One region of the Shewanella sp. Iso12 genome, then DNA from elsewhere that is predicted to be linked to it. Evidence: predicted binding sites of a transcription regulator. Region 1 holds the regulator's gene; the other holds the start of a gene.

Evidence for each region. Region 1 encodes LexA, which represses DNA repair genes until DNA is damaged. Its sites were predicted from a motif close to TACTGTATNNNNATACAGTA; they were not measured.
Region 2: a site for LexA is predicted at 1,907-1,926, ahead of HCX89_RS00760 (DNA topoisomerase III). Genes of this name have one in related genera too.

Annotation. Positions count from the first base shown of each region.
Region 1 covers NZ_JAAUHW010000010.1:45,070-48,718, forward strand. Annotated here, with positions in the region: partial or broken gene coxB (cytochrome c oxidase subunit II) at 1-827, opposite strand, end outside; gene HCX89_RS15940 (cell division inhibitor SulA) at 1,317-1,808, opposite strand; gene lexA (transcriptional repressor LexA) at 1,805-2,425, opposite strand; gene plsB (glycerol-3-phosphate 1-O-acyltransferase PlsB) at 2,692-3,649, shown strand, end outside.
Region 2 covers NZ_JAAUHW010000001.1:161,595-165,243, reverse strand. Annotated here, with positions in the region: gene HCX89_RS00780 (hypothetical protein) at 1-186, opposite strand, end outside; gene HCX89_RS00775 (hypothetical protein) at 512-844, shown strand; gene HCX89_RS00770 (VOC family protein) at 912-1,280, shown strand; gene HCX89_RS00765 (hypothetical protein) at 1,398-1,772, shown strand; gene HCX89_RS00760 (DNA topoisomerase III) at 1,960-3,649, shown strand, end outside.

The DNA.
Region 1 (3,649 bases):
CCAAGCGCCATGGCCTCATCATGGCTCATGGTCTCACTGAGGGCCGCCTGAGCTTCTTCGGCGGCCGTAGCCGCGGCTTGTTTCTGTTCCGCCATCCAGGCGTCAAACTCATCTTCTGCCAGTACCTTCACCACAATCGGCATAAAGCCGTGGTCTTTACCGCAAAGCTCGGCACATTGGCCGCGGTAGATCCCCGGTTTGTCCACCCGGGTCCAGGCTTCGTTAATAAAACCGGGATTGGCGTCTTTTTTGACGGCAAAGGCGGGCACCCACCAGGAGTGGATCACATCATCTGAGGTCATCAGGAATCGGACTTTGCGATTGATGGGCAATACCAAAGGCTTGTCGACTTCAAGTAAGTAGTGCTCGCCCTTGGCTTCCTGGCCTTCTATCTGGGATCTCGGCGTTGCCAATATGCTGAAGAAGTCGATGTCTTCGCCGAAATAGCTGTAGTGCCATTTCCATTGCGAGCCGGTGATCTTGACCGTCAGGTCGGCATCACTGGGATCTTCCATGGCAATCAGCGTTTTGGTTGCGGGGATTGCCATCAGGATCAGGATTAAAAAGGGGATAAGCGTCCAGGCAATTTCTACCTTGGTACTTTCATGGAATTGGGACGCGACTGCCCCTTTGGACTTCCTATGGTTGATCATGGCGTAGATCATCACGCCGAATACGACCAAACCTATGGCGCAACAGATATAAAGAATGATCATGTGCAGGTGATACACCTTGCCACTGATCTCAGTTACCCCTTGAGTCATATTCAAGGGCATATCTGCCTGAGCGCCTGGAGACAACAAGCTGACGCACAACAAGGTCAGCAAAACACACAGCCATTGCTTCACAAGACATCTCCTCTGTCAATTGCATTCGCAACTACAAAGAAGAGTCACACAGTAAGTCTTTGCTCTATGCAAACTCTTCAGTTCCCAAAAAAGCAACGATGACTTCAAAGTGCGGCGGCGGTTTCACTTAGCTCTAGGTATACAGGTGGTGACCACTGTTGCACTTACCGCTGAATATACTCAGCATTTCCGGCGACGGCACCACTCGCTATGAATCGAAATGGGGCGGTCAACCTACGACGAATTGCATGGAGATAACACAATCGTTGTTCTTACATTACTTGTAGATTAAATATTGATCAAGATCACGATGTTTTCTAACTATATGAAAAAAAAGCGTCTGTTAATCCAGAGGTGAATTCTGTGTGAGTAGCAGAGCTGCGCGGTTTGCCGCCGATTGACAGGGGAAGGCATTGCACCAAAAAGGCACAGAAAAAAGGCCATCCCAGGGATGGCCTTTAAACACAATCAATGGATGGAGTGGGTAAGTTCGTTGAGGTGGTTATCCACCTCTTTCGCCTGCTGTCCCGTTTCCAACACTATGCCCATGGCTCTGGCGTTACGGGCGACCAGCTGCAATCGGCGGTTATCACGGGCATCCAGGCTGTCTATCCAACTGATCACTGCACTGGAGGTGCCGTTGGTCAGGGCTCTTTCCGTTGCCCACAAGGCTTCTACTTCATCCTTGGTGCGCACCAAGAGTACTCTATCCATTCTGACACCGGCCCTTGCTAAGGTTTCTTTGTAACCTATGCTGGCCGGGGCGTTAATCAAGACTATCCAGCGTCCCTGTTGACTCAATTGCGCCAATTGAGGGCAGAGGCGCAATAATTCCTGACGTCCCTGGCTATGGCTGGCCAAGCTGGAGATACCGGTATGTTGCCAAGGCTGATTGCCGGCAATACCGGTGTCTGTCCACAGGCCTGGGTGTCTTGGGGCGTTGCCAGTCATTATGCTCATAGCCAGTCTCCATTGCGTATTATCCCTACCGCCAGTCCTTCAATGGTCAATGGCTGGAAAGTCAGGTCGACTTTTATTGGGGAGTAAGCCTCGTTCTCGGCATGTAGATAAACCACATTACCTTTCTTTTCAAAGCGTTTCACAGTTACATCGTCTTCAACCCTGGCCACCACGACTTGACCGTTACGGGCTTCCTGTACCTTGTGAACCGCCAGGAGATCACCTTCGAGAATACCTATGTTCTTCATGCTGTCGCCGCGTACCCGTAGCAGAAAGTCGGCATTGGGGTGGAACATGCCAGGGTCGACCTGGTAATACTGCTCAACGTGTTCCTGAGCCAGTATGGGTTCACCGGCGGCAACCTGACCAATCAGGGGCAAGCCTGTTTCTGACTCCGCTTGTTCATCATGAGGCAGGCGAATACCACGAGAGGTGCCTGGCATGATCTCAATACAGCCTTTCTTGGCCAATGCCTTGAGGTGTTCCTCGGCGGCATTGGCGCTCTTGAAGCCCAGCCGGGTGGCAATTTCGGCCCGGGTTGGCGGCATGCCGGTGTCGGCTATATTGCGTTTAATCAGTTCCAGAATCTGTGCCTGGCGCGGTGTCAGTGGTCTCATGGTGATTCCTGTTTTTTCATACAGTACCTGTTAGTATATACAGTATTTTTATCAGTGCAAGTATTAACCAAAACTGAAACTTTTAGGGAGTGGCTAAGTAAGCCATTCGGTGCTTTGGTTTTAACGGCTTGGCCCATGCAGCATGGGGAGTTCAAGGCATTGGCCAGAGGAACTGCCGGGGCCGGTTCGCACCTTCCCTAGCTAAGGTTCAGGAAATTCTGGTATTCTATTGGGCTATTGATTGTGGCTCAGACACTGAAAAAAACATGTCCAAACAAGATTCATTCTGGTTTAAATCTCTTCGCTGGCTCCAAAGCAAGCTGGTGCATACCACTGTGGTGCCTCAGGATCCTTTCGCCGATTTGAACCTGGATCCGGCTAAGCCGATGGCCTATGTAATGAAGACGGAATCTGTCAGTGATATTGCGGCATTGGCGGAAGTCACCCGTAAGTTTGGTTTGCCTTGTCCTTATGAGGCACTCAAGGTTGATGATATTACCGTTCCCCGAGTCGTCTGCCTGGAAGGAGCCAAGCCCCTATTCGGCAAGCGCAAGAGCAACAAGCCATTTCTCAGCTGTTTCACTTCTCTGCTGAACCTGCATCAGGCCAATCCACAACTGGATATTCAATTGGTGCCAGTGAGCCTCTATTGGGGCCGCACTCCTGGTAAGGAAGATGACAGCATGCGTGCCGCCGTATTTGAGCGGGAAAATCCCACTTGGCTGCGCAAGTTTCTGATGATCCTGTTTCTGGGGCGCGACAACTTTGTGCAGTTTTCCAATGCCGTGTCGTTGCGGCTGATGGCCGATGAACATGGGACCGACAAGGCTATTGCCCATAAGTTGTCACGGGTGGCCAGGGTACATTTCCGCCGGCAACGCAAGGTGATGACAGGACCCGTGCTGCCCAACCGTCAGGCTCTGTTCAATGAGTTGCTGCGCTCGGAAACGCTGAAAAAGGCGATTAAAGAAGAGGCCGCTGCCAAGAAGATCCCCGAGGCCAGAGCCCGGGAGATGGCGGAAGAATATCTCGATGAGATTGCCGCCCACTATTCAGACAGCCTGGTGCGTATTGCCGAGCGGATCCTCACCTGGTTGTGGAACAAGCTCTACAAGGGGATCAACATCAAGGGCGCCGAGCAGATACGCCAGCTGCACCACGATGGCCATGAGATAGTTTATGTGCCTTGCCACCGCAGTCATATGGATTACCTGCTGCTCTCCT
Region 2 (3,649 bases), on a different contig from region 1:
GCTGAGCGTCTTCTTGCCGGGTTGGTATCCCAAGGCTAAAGACAGCACCAAGCCTGGTGCCAAAAGCAGGATCAACAGCCGGGCATCCAGCCCAAAACTGGCCAATACCAGCATGATTGCCAGCAAGACCAATCCCTCACACCAAAGCAGTTGGTTACAGCGCAACAACAGCGGGGACGTTTCCATATTATTTGGCCTCCTGAAAGATGTTGCATTTTAATTGCAAACAAGAATGGTTCGCAATTGAATTTACACTGAGTGATGGAAAAGTGAGCTTATGGAGGTATGAATATTTCCATAATAAAATCATGGGTATGTGAAGATATCTTCGAATAGTACTTTGAAGATGGACCGCAGTTGGGACACTTGGTTTTGACTGTCGAAAAAATAGGGGCTTGCTATTGGCCTGGAAAGTCTCGGCCGGGCTTTCATGGTTGATTTCAGCCGCTGATAGGGCATAGATTACGGCAAGGTAGAAAGGGAAATACTGAGAAAGGTTGTATTCAACACTATGGACAAGTTACTGGAAAATCTGTTTTCAAAGCGCGCTGATGAGCTGGATGCCTTGCTGGATAAAAGGGATGAAGCGGCATTTGATAATGCTTGGGTGCATTTAAATCAGCAAGTAGGCGAGGTTGATGCTCACTTGGATAACAAATTTGATAGCAAAGCGTTGTTTATAAAATTGTCCGAAGCGACCAATTGCCACGAGATATGCTGTTATATCACAGATGACCTGGAGCTGATTGAGAAAGCTCGGACCATGGGCTTGGAGTCAAGGTTTCTGGATTATTTAAAGCAAAGCTATCGGCAAGGTCAGGTGCCATGCGAATGGTTAGGCTAAAAAAACAGACTCGCTCTTTCGTATCGGCGGCGTTGCCGGCTTGAGCAGATTTCAGGAGACTTGCTTGATGAAAGTGAAACGAATCGTAGCCAATGTGGCCGCTGCCGACCTGGACGCAGGCCAAGTATTTTATGAATCGATTTTTGGTCTTGAGCTGGTTATGGACCATGGCTGGATTAAAACCCTTGGCTCAGCTGAAGAGATGAAAATTCAAATCAGTTTGGCAACCGAAGGCGGCTCAGGGACGCCGGTGCCAGATCTCTCTATTGAGGTGGACAATCTTGATTTGGTGCTTCATCGGCTGAGAGCGCAAAACATAAAGATTGAATACGGGCCAATCTCAGAGCCTTGGGGTGTGCGCCGCTTTTATATTAGAGATCCATTTGGGAAATTGCTCAATGTACTTCAACATGATCCGGATATACTCCAGAGCTAACTTCAAATTGAATAGTGGATGATTTTACTTAAATAACCCATTGATTTAACTATGGTAAATCCAGGTGAATTGCTTTTACCCCGGGGCAGAGCGTCGGGCCAATAAGGAATTAAGCAGATGCAGTTACCCATAGAGTATTACTGGTTGAAAGCGCATAAATTTGCAGGACTCATGCCTTGGTGGTTTATCGATGAACCCGGCGGACCCGGGCTGAGAATGGAATACCAAAAAGAAACCGGGGAGGACTTCTATCCCATCGCCAGGCGGCAAGACAATGACAGCGTGGCTGGGTTTAAAGTGATTGACGGCGAAATACAAAAAGAGCTGGTCTCTGTCCATTTAACCTGGACAGGAAAGCGCGAACAGCAAGGTTTTCCGGCCAGGGCCGTGTACAAGGATATTTTTTCCTGGTTGTCAGAAGAAGTCCTTCCCGAAACGGCTGACTGGGTAAGTGAAGAATTCCTGGCGGAGCTTGAGGAGGAAAATAGATAGCTGCGCTGTGTTTAGTTGCTTTGTTTAGTTGCCTTGTTCAATCGCCTTGTTCTATCAACTTTGCCCAATCAAGCTTAGTTAATCATGCCATTACCCACAGAGGGTTTGCAGCCGACAGATGACTTGGCTAGAATTACTGTAATTTTATCCAGTAATACTGTTCAGTGACAGCCAAAGGACGCAGTGGATGATCCTCTATATCGCCGAAAAGCCCAGCCTTGGGCGCGCCATCGCCGAGGTGCTCCCAAAACCCCATCGCAAACATGAGGGCTATATCGAGCTTGGCAACGGAGATTGTGTTTCCTGGTGTATAGGTCATCTGCTGGAGCAAGCTGAGCCGGATGCTTACGATCCCGCCTACAAGTCCTGGCAGTTGGAACATCTGCCGATTGTCCCGTCCGATTGGCAGATTAAACCCAAAGCCAGCAGTCGCGGCCAACTCAGTGTCTTGCGTAAATTGGTCAAGCAGGCCAGTGAGTTGGTCAATGCCGGCGATCCGGACCGGGAAGGGCAGTTGTTGGTGGATGAAGTGATTGCCCATCTTGGGGTCAAGGGCGATAAGTTGGCAGCAGTTAAACGCTTGTTGATAAGCGATCTCAACCCGCAGGCGGTAAAACGCGCCCTGGGGCAGATGCGCAGCAACCGCGAGTTTGTGCCATTGTCGACTTCGGCACTGGCGCGTAGCCGAGCCGATTGGCTCTACGGCATGAATATGACCCGTGCCTATACCCTGCAGGGGCGCAAGGTGGGCTATCAGGGGGTGCTGTCGGTCGGTCGGGTGCAAACCCCTGTGCTTGGTTTGGTTGTCCGGCGCGATCAGGAAATCGCGGCCTTTGTGCCCAAACCTTTTTATGAAGTACTTGCCCATCTTAGCACCCAAGAGGGGAGCTGTTTCAGCGCCCGCTGGCAGCCCAGTGAGGCCTGTCAACCTTGGATGGATGAGGAGGGGCGGGTGCTCTCCCGCGGTTTGGCGATGAATGTGGTCGGCAGGATCACCGGCCAACCCGGCCGGGTAGATGAGCTGGAGCGTAAGCAAAGACACCAGGCACCGCCTTTGCTCTATAGTCTGTCTGCGCTGCAGATTGATTGCGCCAAACGCTTCGGTATGAGCGCCAAAGAGGTGCTGGATACGGCGCAGTCTCTGTACGAACGGCATAAATTGATAACCTATCCGCGCTCCGATAGCCGTCACCTGCCCAAGGCGCAGTTACAGCTGGCCCCGGCAGTCTTGAATGCCATTACCCAAGGGGCGGCAGAGCTGCTGCAAGGCTGTGAAGCACCCAATCCCGCCCTTAAGTCCAAGGCCTGGAATGATGCCAAGGTGGACGCCCATCACGCGATAGTGCCTACGGAAAAGACGGCTAACCTCGGGGTTTTATCACAGCGTGAGCGTCAGGTGTATTTGCAGATTGCCCGTCAGTATTTGGCGCAGTTTTACCCTAATTATGAGTACCTTGAAACCCGCGCCGTGATCGACATTGTCGGAGGTTGCTTCGTGGCCAAGGCCAAACAGCCATTGAAACAGGGTTGGAAGCAATTGTTTGGCAAACAAAAAGCCGACGATGAAGCGGAAGATATTCAAACCAGCTTACCTGAGCTGACTCAGGGGCAGATACTGGATTGCCTTAAGGGTGAATTAGTGGAAAAGATGACCCAGCCCCCCAAGCATTTTACCGATGCCACACTGCTGGCGGCGATGACAGGAATAAGCCGCTATGTGAAAGACCCTGAGATCCGCAAAATCCTCAAGGAAACCGATGGTCTGGGCACAGAAGCGACCCGCGCCGGGATCATTGAACTCTTGTTTAAACGTGGCTTTTTGAAACGTCAGGGCAAGAGTATTTTGGCTACCGAGGCCGGTAGCGGGCTTATTCAAA